Regions from separate parts of the Streptomyces sp. NPDC044033 genome, predicted to be linked through region 1. Evidence: riboswitches for the same ligand, from Rfam matches in the RefSeq annotation. Region 1 holds a riboswitch; the other holds the start of a gene.
The links. Region 1 has a riboswitch for cyclic di-AMP ahead of AC07AB_RS22100 (transglycosylase family protein). Riboswitches for the same ligand answer to the same signal wherever they lie in the genome.
Positions count from the first base shown of each region.

Region 2: another riboswitch for cyclic di-AMP. It lies ahead of AC07AB_RS13920 (M23 family metallopeptidase); the one in region 1 lies ahead of AC07AB_RS22100 (transglycosylase family protein).

Region 1 covers NZ_JBWKFF010000012.1:157,317-162,698, reverse strand. Annotated here, with positions in the region: gene AC07AB_RS22115 (DUF6479 family protein) at 1-359, shown strand, start outside; gene AC07AB_RS22110 (cytochrome P450 family protein) at 614-1,867, shown strand; gene AC07AB_RS22105 (LysM peptidoglycan-binding domain-containing protein) at 2,047-3,024, shown strand; cyclic di-AMP (ydaO/yuaA leader) riboswitch at 3,319-3,463, shown strand; gene AC07AB_RS22100 (transglycosylase family protein) at 3,466-4,197, shown strand; gene eno (phosphopyruvate hydratase) at 4,708-5,382, shown strand, end outside.
Region 2 covers NZ_JBWKFF010000006.1:203,110-208,491, forward strand. Annotated here, with positions in the region: gene AC07AB_RS13910 (HPr family phosphocarrier protein) at 1-184, shown strand, start outside; gene AC07AB_RS13915 (GntR family transcriptional regulator) at 525-1,244, opposite strand; gene AC07AB_RS13920 (M23 family metallopeptidase) at 1,468-2,274, opposite strand; cyclic di-AMP (ydaO/yuaA leader) riboswitch at 2,288-2,442, opposite strand; gene AC07AB_RS13925 (M16 family metallopeptidase) at 2,717-4,099, opposite strand; gene AC07AB_RS13930 (M16 family metallopeptidase) at 4,123-5,382, opposite strand, start outside.

The DNA.
Region 1 (5,382 bases):
CCGTCGGCATCGTCGTCGTGGCCCTGTTGATCGGGGCCGTCGCTTACGGGCGCAAGCGTCGCGAGCGTGAGCCCGCTCCGCCGCAGGAGCCCCAGGAGCGCTCCGGTTCGTGGCAGACCCCGGAGGAGCAGAGCGGCCCCATCCCCGCTGATCACGGCCCGGGCCACGACGGGGAGCGCGATGCGCTCGGCTACGTCAAGGAGGGCCGCGCCACCGACGAGCTGGCTCAGGACGGGCACCGCTATCTGCCGCACGAGCTGACGGATCCGGACAGTCACAGCGACCCGGATCAGAAGCCGCGCAAGTGGAACGAAGGGGGCAGCGGCGGCTTCGGCAGCGGGGGCGGCGGCCATACGTGACAGCCACACCTGACGGTCGTACGTGACGGCCATATGTAACGGCCGTGCGCGACAGCCGTACGTGGTGACGGCCGTGCGCGGCGGCCGTACGTGACAGCCCCTAAGCGAAGGCCACGCGTAGCGGCCGTACACGACGGCCATGCGCAACAGCCATGCGCAACAGCCGTGCGCAGCGGTCGCCCCTACCAGCCGTCCGTCCGGGCGTCCGGGCTGCCCCTCGTCCGTCCGGCCGTGGGCTCCTATAGCGTCGTGGGGTGCACGACGAGACCGCCGACGCCCCCGTTCCCGCCCTCTTCAGCTGGGAATTCGCCGCTGACCCCTACCCCGCGTACGCCTGGCTGCGCGAGCACGCGCCCGTGCGCCGTACCGAGCTGCCCAGCGGGGTCGAAGCCTGGCTCGTCACCCGTTACGCGGACGCCCGCCAGGCGCTCGCCGACGGGCGGCTGTCGAAGAACCCCGTGCACCACTCCGAGGCCGCGCACGGCAAGGGCAAGATCGGCATCCCGGGCGAACGCAGCGCCAACCTGATGACGCATCTGCTGAACATCGACCCGCCGGACCACACGCGGCTGCGGCGCCTGGTCTCGAAGGCGTTCACGCCGCGCCGGGTCGCGGAGTTCGCGCCCCGCGTGCAGGAGCTGACGGACCACCTCATCGACGGCTTCTGCGAGAAGGGGACGGCGGACCTCATCCACGAGTTCGCCTTTCCGCTCCCCATCTACGCGATCTGCGACCTGCTGGGCGTGCCCCGCGAGGACCAGGACGACTTCCGCGACTGGGTGGGCATGATGATCCGGCACGGCGGCGGGCCGCGCGGCGGGGTGGCCCGTTCCGTCAAGAAGATGCGTACGTATCTGGCGGAGCTGATCCACCGTAAGCGTTCGGATCTCGGCGACGACCTGATCTCGGGCCTGATCCGGGCCTCCGACCACGGTGAGCACCTCAGCGAGAACGAGGCCGCCGCGATGGCGTTCATCCTGCTCTTCGCCGGGTTCGAGACCACCGTCAACCTCATCGGCAACGGTACGTACGCGCTGCTGCGCAACCCCGGTCAGCGCGAGCGGCTCCAGCGGGCCCTGGAGGCGGGTGACGAGAGCCTGCTCGCCACCGGTGTCGAGGAACTGCTGCGCTACGACGGCCCGGTGGAGCTGGCGACCTGGCGGTTCGCCACCGAGCCCATGACCCTGGGCGGGCAGCGGATCGCCACGGGCGAACCGGTACTCGTCGTACTGGCTGCCGCGGACCGTGACCCGGAGCGGTTCGCCGACCCGGACACCCTCGATCTCTCGCGCAGTGACAATCAGCACCTCGGATACGGGCACGGCGTCCACTACTGCGTGGGCGCGCCGCTCGCCAGGCTGGAGGGCCGGGCGGCCCTCGCGACCCTGCTGCGCCGCCTGCCCGACCTGCGCCTCGCGGCGGACCCGGAGGAGTTGCGATGGCGCGGCGGACTCATCATGCGCGGACTGCGCACGCTGCCCGTGGAGTTCACGCCCCACCAGAAGTGACGAAGCGTCAATCGGCGTGACCTCCGCGTGACCTCGGCTACATCGGCTTGTGACTCCTTGGGTGCGTCGCTATCTTCAACCGACAACTCAGCTGCCACACGAGAGGCAACCGCATGCGTACCGGGAACGGTCGACACCGTCGCCCCCGTCAGGTCCCCGCCATCGTCGTAGCAGCGGGGGTGACGGGCGCCGGAATCGCCATGCCGCTGCTCGCGGCCACCGGCGCGAACGCCGCGGACGCCGCGACCTGGGACCGCGTCGCCCAGTGCGAGAGCGGCGGGACATGGAGCGCCAACGCCGGGAACGACTTCTACGGCGGGCTCCAGCTGTCGCAGTCGACGTGGAATCTGTACGGGGGCACGACGTACGCGCCGAGCCCCGACCTGGCCAGCCGGGCCCAGCAGATAGCCGTGGCCCAGAAGATCCTGGAGGACCAGGGCACCAAGCCGTGGTCGGGGTGCGCGGTCAGCTCCGGCCTTACGCGCGGCGGCGCGTCGCCGGGCGTGGACCCGGGCAGCGGTCAGGCGCCGTCCTCCTCGGAGCCCAGTTCCCACTCGCCCGCGCCGTCCCATACCTCTACCTCCGAGCCGTCCAAGAGACCCTCGGACGACGGCAAGGACTCGGACGACGGCAAGGGCTCGGGCAAGGCCGACCCGGGCAAGACCGACCCGAGCGCCACACCCGGCGAGAAGGGCTCCGGCGCGGCGGACTCGGACGGCTCCGGCCCGACCGAGATCCCCGAGCCCGGCGGGAAGCCCTCTCAGGAGCCCTCCAGCACCCCTTCCAAGGCCCCTGAGCCCTCCACCGACCCCACGCCCTCCACGACGGGGACGCCGACGCCCAGCGAGGGCCGGCACCGCGGCGGCTCCGATGGGGGGCAGAGCGGAAGCAAGGGGGACGAAGGCGCGAGCTCCGCGCACGACGACACCGGGCGGAGCGGCGGCGGGCGGCACGCGTCGCGCGGCGGGGAGTCGTCCCGTACGTCCCAACAGGCCCTCCGCGACTACACGGTGCAGTCGGGAGACAGTCTCTCGGTGATCGCGGAGAAGCACTCCGTCTCCGGCGGGTGGAATGCCCTCTACGAACGCAACCACGGCACCGTGGGAAGCGATCCAGATCTTATTTTCCCTGGTCAGAAGCTTGACCTCGGAAAATGAGAGCGACGGCACGGGCGGTATGTCCGTTCCGGGGGAAAGTGAGACATGGGTCTCGTTGACAGTCACGCGTTTCTCGTCTGCCCGATCTTTCCCTACCGTCTCTCACCTGCGGAAATGCGATGTTTCTGTGGGTAAGTAGAGGCAACTGCCGCCAGGAGGGGGGGTTTGAACCCTCCTGGGCAGTGTGTTTAACGTCGTCACCGCTCGCCACCGTGAGCACCACGATCGCCACGCCGAATCCTGCCGGCGGTCGGGGGAATCGTCGCGCAAGCGCCGTAGGCAGGAGCGGGGGAACCAGGTAGGCCGCCGGAACGGCCCGTCGACACCGACGGGGACCGGGACGGCTAGGGGTGAAGCCCCGTGTGCTCCGGCACGCGAGGCCGGGCAGCTCACAGCCCGAACCCGACAGCTCACCTCGTAGGCGTCGGTGAGGAAACCAACATGCTTATCTCCAAGGGCAAGCACCGCCGTCCGTCCAAGGCCGTCCGTGTCGCCACGCTCGCCGGTGTCGCCGGTGCCGCGGTCGCCGTCCCGCTGATGGGCGCCACCTCCGCCTCCGCCGCCTCCGTCCACACCTGGGACCAGGTCGCGCAGTGCGAGTCCGGTGGTAACTGGTCGATCAACACCGGCAACAGCTACTACGGCGGCCTGCAGTTCAGTAACTCCAGCTGGGCCGCCGCGGGTGGCACCCAGTACGCCCCGCGCGCCGACCTGGCCACCAAGGGCCAGCAGATCGCCACCGCCGAGAAGCTGCTCGCCATGCAGGGCCCGGGCGCCTGGTCCTGCGCCGGCGCCGGCAACCTGACCTCCGGTGGTCCCTCCGCCGGCGTCGACACCGGCTCCAGCAGCCGCAGCACGCAGCACGCGGACCGCAGCGAGCGCCAGGCCGCGCCGAAGCAGCAGGCCCCGAAGCAGGCCGCGCCGAAGCAGCAGGCTCCGAAGCAGCAGGCCCCCAAGCAGGCCGCGCCGAAGCCCGCCGCCCCGCAGCCCGCCGCCCCGAAGTCCATCCAGAAGGGCGACGGCGAGTACAAGGTCAAGTCCGGCGACACCCTCGGCAAGATCGCCAAGGAGCACGGCGTCAAGGGCGGCTGGGAGAAGCTGTACAACCTGAACAAGGGCATCGTCTCCGACGCCAACCTGATCTACCCGGGTCAGCAGCTCCACCTGGGCTGATCCGTCTCCCCGGGACGGCTTCACCGCCGTCCCAGTCTCTCCGCTCATGAGAGACCGCCCCGCTCCGGCGCGCCATCCCCCCGATTGCGCCGTAGCGGGGCACTCGCATATCCGGGGCGGGTAACCGGGGCGGGGGCGCTACCGGGCCCCACCGCCCCCGCGAGGGGCGCACCGGCCCGCCCCTGCCGCGGGGCCACCTCTCAGGCCCTCTCGGGTCACCTTGGGCATCCTCAGGCCACCTCAGCCCTCTCGGACCGCCTCAAGCCACCTCGGGTGAGGGCCCGCCGTTCTCGGGCGAGGACTCCCGGCGCGCTTCCCCGCACCCCCCCACCCCCGCCGCGTCCAGTGCCCGCCCCCGTTCCCCGTCCGGCGAACATCATCACCATTCATCCTCTGATCTGGCTCTTTAGCCCATTTTTCCGTTCGGAGACAGGGCTGCGCGCGGGCGGATGCCCCCCGGCCCGTTAGGCTCGGGGTGCAGAAACCAGTCACCCCATGAAGGAGACATTCGTGCCGTCCATCGACGTCGTCGTAGCTCGCGAGATCCTCGACTCGCGAGGCAACCCCACGGTCGAGGTCGAGGTCGGCCTCGACGACGGCTCCACGGGCCGTGCCGCCGTGCCGTCCGGCGCCTCCACCGGTGCCTTCGAGGCGCTGGAGCTGCGTGACGGCGACCGCAACCGTTACCAGGGCAAGGGCGTCGAGAAGGCCGTCCTCGCCGTCATCGAGCAGATCGGCCCGGAGCTCGTCGGCTACGACGCCACCGAGCAGCGCCTGATCGACCAGGCGATGTTCGACCTGGACGCCACCGCCGACAAGTCCTCGCTCGGCGCCAACGCCATCCTCGGCGTCTCCCTCGCCGTCGCGCACGCCGCCTCCGAGGCGTCCGACCTGCCGCTCTTCCGCTACCTCGGCGGCCCGAACGCGCACCTGCTGCCGGTCCCGATGATGAACATCCTCAACGGCGGCTCGCACGCCGACTCCAACGTGGACATCCAGGAGTTCATGATCGCGCCGATCGGCGCGGAGTCCTTCTCCGAGGCGCTGCGCTGGGGCGCGGAGGTCTACCACACGCTCAAGGGCGTGCTGAAGGAGCGCGGCCTGTCCACCGGCCTCGGCGACGAGGGCGGCTTCGCCCCGAACCTGGGCTCGAACCGCGAGGCGCTCGACCTCATCGTGGAGGCC
Region 2 (5,382 bases), on a different contig from region 1:
GACGATCGCCAAGGCCGACGGCAACCCGGTCAACGCCGCCTCCATGCTCGCGGTGCTGGGCCTGGGCGCCCAGGGCGGCGAGGAGATCGTTCTCGCCTCCGAGGCCGATGACGCCGAGGCCGCGCTCGACCGTCTGGCGAAGCTGGTCACCGAGGGGCTTGAGGAGCTCCCGGAGACCGTCTGATTCGGGTTCACCGGCGCGGCACGGCCGCGCGACGGGCCGCGGTGACCGATTACGGTCGCCGCGGCTCTTTGGCAGGCGGCGTTCCTGTGCGGGTCCGTTTGGGCAAGGCGGGTCCGTTTGGGCAGGCGGGTCCGTTTGCGCAAGGCGGGCCCCTGCGCACCGGGCCCTTCTGTACGGGCCTGTTCTGCACCGGGCCCTTCTGTACGGATCTGTTCTGCACCGGGCCCTTCTCTACCCAGCATTTCCGTACGGCCCCTTCTGCCGGCATTTCGCCGCGAAACCCGCCGGAACCGGCCCGGGCAGGCGTCGAGAATTCCGCCCGCCCCATACGCGTTCGCCGTCAGGAGCGGACGCTCTTTTCGTTTACGGAATGTTTCGAAGTCCTCACACCGTTCGTGTGCAGCGGGCGGCGCGCCCGGTATTCGGCCAGCACGCGCTCGGCGCGCGCGGCGGCGGCCGCCCGTGCCCGCTCCACGTCGCCCCGGGCAACGGCCTCCACGATCGCGCCGCGCACCTGCCACGCCTCCACGGCCCGCGCGGGCGACTCCGCCGCGTACACCCAGGCGATCTTGCGCCGCAGCTGGGTGAGGAGCGCGGTCAGGCTCGGGCTGCCGCAGGCCCCGGCAAGCGTCTGGTCGAACCATTCTCCCAGCGGCCGCAACTCGGCGGACTGCCCGCGCCGCGCCCTCTCCTGACCGAGCCGCACCAGCCCGCGCAACACCTTCAGATGGGCCTCGGAACGCCGTTGCGCGGCCCGCGCGGCGCCCAGCGGCTCCAGTAGGGCGCGCGCTTCGAGAAGGTCGGCGGCCTCCTCCTCGGTGGGCTGCGCGACACACGCCCCCGCGTGCCGGCGGGTGGTCACGAACCCCTCGGACTCCAGGGTGCGCAGCGCCTCGCGCACGGGCACCCTGGAGACGCCGTAGCGGCTCGCCAGCAGCCCCTCGATGAGGCGGCCGCCGGGCGGGTGGGCGCCGGAGACGATGTCGTCCCGGATCGCCGCGCAGACCGCGTGCGCGGAAATGCCGCGAGGGACGCGGACCGCTTCCGCGTCGCCCTTCACATACGGTCCCGCATTGGTGAACCTCCGCCTTAACCACCGCGAATTACGGCCGATTGACGCCTGTCCGGCGGACTCTATTGCAGGAACGGTCGGTTTCCGACGGCGCCGGTGTCCCGGGGCTATTTTCCGGCCAGCGGCACGCACGCCAAAGTGCCGAACCGCGCATGCCGAAGGCCCCGGCCGGGCGGGCCGGGGCCTTCGGTGCGCGAAGGGGTGCGCGAGGTCAGAGGCCGACGCCGTGCGCGCGCAGGTAGGCGACGGGGTCGATGTCCGAGCCGTACTCGGGGGACGTACGGGCCTCGAAGTGCAGGTGGGGGCCGGTGACGTTGCCGGTGGCGCCCGAGAGGGCTATCTGCTGGCCCGGGGTCACCGTCTGGCCGACGGAGACGCCGATGGAGGAGAGGTGGCCGTACTGCGTGTACGTGCCGTCGTTCATCTTGATGACGATGTTGTTGCCGTACGCGCCGCCCGGGCCGGCCTCGACCACGGTGCCACCGCCCACCGCGTGCACGGAGGTGCCCGTTCCGGCGTGGAAGTCGACGCCGGTGTGGCTGCCGGAGGACCACAGTCCGCTGGACGCCTTGTAGCCGGTGGAGACGTACGAGCCGTCGACCGGCAGGACGAAGGTGTTGAGGCGCTTGCGCTCCTCGTCACGGGCGGCCTTCGCCTTGGCGGCGCGCTCCGCGTCGGCCTTCCGCTTGGCCTCGTCCGCGCGCTTCTTGGCCTCGGCGGCCTTCGCCTTGGCGACGGCCGCGGCCTTGGCCTTGGCGGCCGCCTGTTCGGCGGCGTGCTGCTGGGCCTCGGCCTGGGCGCCGATGTTGTCGGCCATGTCGTTGCTCATGCCGACGACCTGGGTGAGGCCGGTGTCCTCGACCTTGGGGGTGTGGTCGCCGCCGGACGCGAGGGCCGGGGAGGCGAGGCCGGCGACGACGCCGGTCGCGGCCAGGGTCGCGACCCCCGCCGCGTTGGCTCCGACGCGCACGGCGCGGCTCGGACGACGGTGCTTCCCGGTGGCACGGGTGAACGCCATAGGTACGGCTGATCCTTTCCTTCCTTCTCGCCTACCGGGTTAGCTGACGGGTTCGGAGCAGGAAGGTCTCCTACGGATCCCTCCGGGAAGGGGCCCGATTCACCCCAGGGACGTGTGGGTCCCCGGCTCCCCTGGCTCACGCCATTGGGGACTCGGCGATGGTTGCCCGGGGCCGCGGATGCGACTCACATCTGACGGACAACCGCCCTGACGCTAAACGGGGCTTCTTTCAATCGGCAAACAGAACCGGGGTTTTGTGCCCTACGCCACACAGCAGACAGGCAACCTCTCCAATAATCCGGACAAACGGCGGGGCGTGAGGGTCTCGTAGACCCCTCACGCCCCGCTCGCCCCGTTATGGGCCCTCGCCGCCGACCGGCCGCACCGGTCAGCGGTCCTCCGCTCAGCCGGTCAGGCCGTCAGCGGGCCCCCGCTCAGCCGGTCAGCCGGTGACGACCGTCACCTCTCCGATGCCGAGCGCCTTGACCGGCCCCTGGATCTCCGCGGCGTCGCCGACGAGGACCGTGACGAGCCGGTCGGCCGGGAAGGCGCTGACGGCGGCCGCGGTGGCCTCCACCGTGCCGGTCTCCGCCAGGCGCGCGTACAGCTGGGCCTGGAAGTCGTCCGGGAGGTGCTGCTCGACCTGGTCGGCGAGCGTCCCCGCGACGGCCGCGGCCGTCTCGTACCTCAGCGGGGCGACTCCGACGAGGTTCTGCACGGCGACGTCGCGCTCGGCGTCGGTCAGCCCCCCCTCGGCCAGCGTCCGCAGCACGGTCCACAGGTCCGCGAGCGCCGGGCCGGTGGACTCGGTGTCCACCGAGCCGCTGATGGCCAGCAGCGAGGCGCCTGTGGACCCCTGGAGGGACGAGGGCTCCGAGGAGCGCAGCACCTGGGCGTAGGAGCGCACGCCGTAGGTGTAGCCCTTCTCCTCGCGCAGGACGCGGTCCAGGCGCGAGGTGAGGGTGCCGCCGAGGCAGTACGCGCCGAGGACCTGGGCGGGCCAGACGCGGTCGTGCCGGTCGGGGCCGACCCGGCCGAGGAGCAGCTGGGTCTGGACGGCGCCGGGGCGGTCCACGATGACCACCCGGCCGGTGTCGTCGGCGGTGATGGGCGTCACCGGGTACGGCTCGGCGGTGCCGCCGGTCCACGCGCCGAGCGTGTCGGCGAGGGCCTGGGCCAGCTCGACGCCGGTGAAGTCGCCGACGACCACGGCGGTCGCGGTGGCGGGCCGCACGTGGGCCTCGTAGAAGGCCCGTACGGCCGCGGCGTCGATGTTCCGGACGGTCTCCTCGGTGCCCTGGCGGGGCCGCGACATGCGGGCGCCCGCGGGGAAGAGCTGCTTGGAGAGCGCCATGGCGGCCCGGCGGGCCGGGTTGGCGAGCTCGTGCGGGATCTCGTCGAGGCGGTTGCCCACGAGCCGCTCGACCTCGCTGTCCGCGAAGGCCGGTGCGCGCAGGGCGTCGGCGAGCAGGGCGAGCGCCTTGGGCAGCCGGGAGGCCGGGACCTCCAGCGAGACGCGGATGCCCGGGTGGTCGGCGTGCGCGTCGAGGGTGGCGCCGCAGCGCTCCAGCTCGGCGGCGAAGTCCTCGGCGGAGTGCTTGTCGGTGCCCTCGGACAGGGCGCGCGCCATGATCGTGGCGACGCCGTCGAGCCCGGCCGGTTCGGCCTCCAGCGGCGCTTCGAGGTTGACCTCCACGGCGACGACCTGCTGGCCGGGGCGGTGGCAGTGCAGCAGGGTGAGGCCGTTGGGCAGCTGGTCGCGCTCGGGGGCCGGGAAGGCCCACGGAGTGGCGGTGCCGGGCTGCGGCTGCGGGTGGAACTGCATGGTGGTGGTGGCCACGGCGTCGCTCACTGGCCCGCCTCCTGCTCTTCGGCGTTCGCTGCGTTCACGGTGGTCGCGGTGGTCGCGGTGGTCGCGGTGGTCGCGGTGGTCGCGGTGGTCGCGGTGGTCGCGGTGGTTCCGGCGTTCTCGCCGGGTCCGGCGTCCGCCGTGTCCTCGTCGGCCTGCTCGGCCTCCGCGGGCTCGGTCGGCTCGGTCGGCTCGTAGACGAGGACCGCGCGGTTCTCGGGGTGCAGCCGGGCCTTGGCGACGGCCCGCACCTCCTCCGCGGTGATGTCCAGCACCCGCCCGACGGCGGACAGCGCGAGCTGCGGGTCGCCGAACAGCACGGCGAACCGGGCCAGTTCGTCGGCGCGGCCGCTGACCGTGGCGAGCCGGTCCAGCCACTCGCGCTCCAACTGGGCCTGGGCCCGCTCCATCTCCTCCGCGGTCGGTCCCTCGGCCGCGAACCGGGCCAGCTCCTCGTCGACCGCGGACTCGATGTCCGGCACCTCGACCCCGCCGGACGTCTTGACGTCCAGCCAGCCCAGGGAGGGCGCGCCCGCGAGGCGCAGCATGCCGAACCCCGCGGCGACAGCGGTGCGGTCCCGGCGGACCAGGCGGTTGTGAAGCCGGGAGGACTCGCCGCCGCCGAGGACGGTCAGGGCCAGGTCGACGGCGTCCGCCTCGCGGGTGCCGTCGTGCGGGAGGCGGTAGGCGGACATCAGGGCGCGGGAGGGAACCTCTTCCTCGACGACCTCGCGCAGCTCCCTGCCGATGACGTCGGGCAGGGACCCGTCGCGGGGCGGCTGCTTCCCGTCGTGCGAGGGGATGGTGCCGAAGTACTTCTCGACCCAGGCGAGGGTCTGCTCGGTGTCGATGTCGCCGACGATCGAGAGGACCGCGTTGCCGGGGGCGTAGTACGTGCGGAAGAAGGCCCGGGCGTCCTCCAGGGAGGCGGCGTCCAGGTCGGCCATCGAGCCGATGGGGGTGTGGTGGTAAGGGTGGCCGTCGGGGTAGACCATGGCCGTCAGCTTCTCGAACGCCGTGCCGTAGGGCACGTTGTCGTAACGCTGGCGGCGCTCGTTCTTGACGACGTCGCGCTGGTTCTCCATGGACTCTTCGTCGAGCGCGGTGAGCAGCGAGCCCATCCGGTCGGCCTCCAGCCAGAGCGCGAGCTCCAGCTGGTGGGTCGGCATGGTCTCGAAGTAGTTGGTGCGCTCGAAGCTCGTGGTGCCGTTGAGGGAGCCGCCGGCGCCCTGCACCAGCTCGAAGTGGCCGTTCCCCTT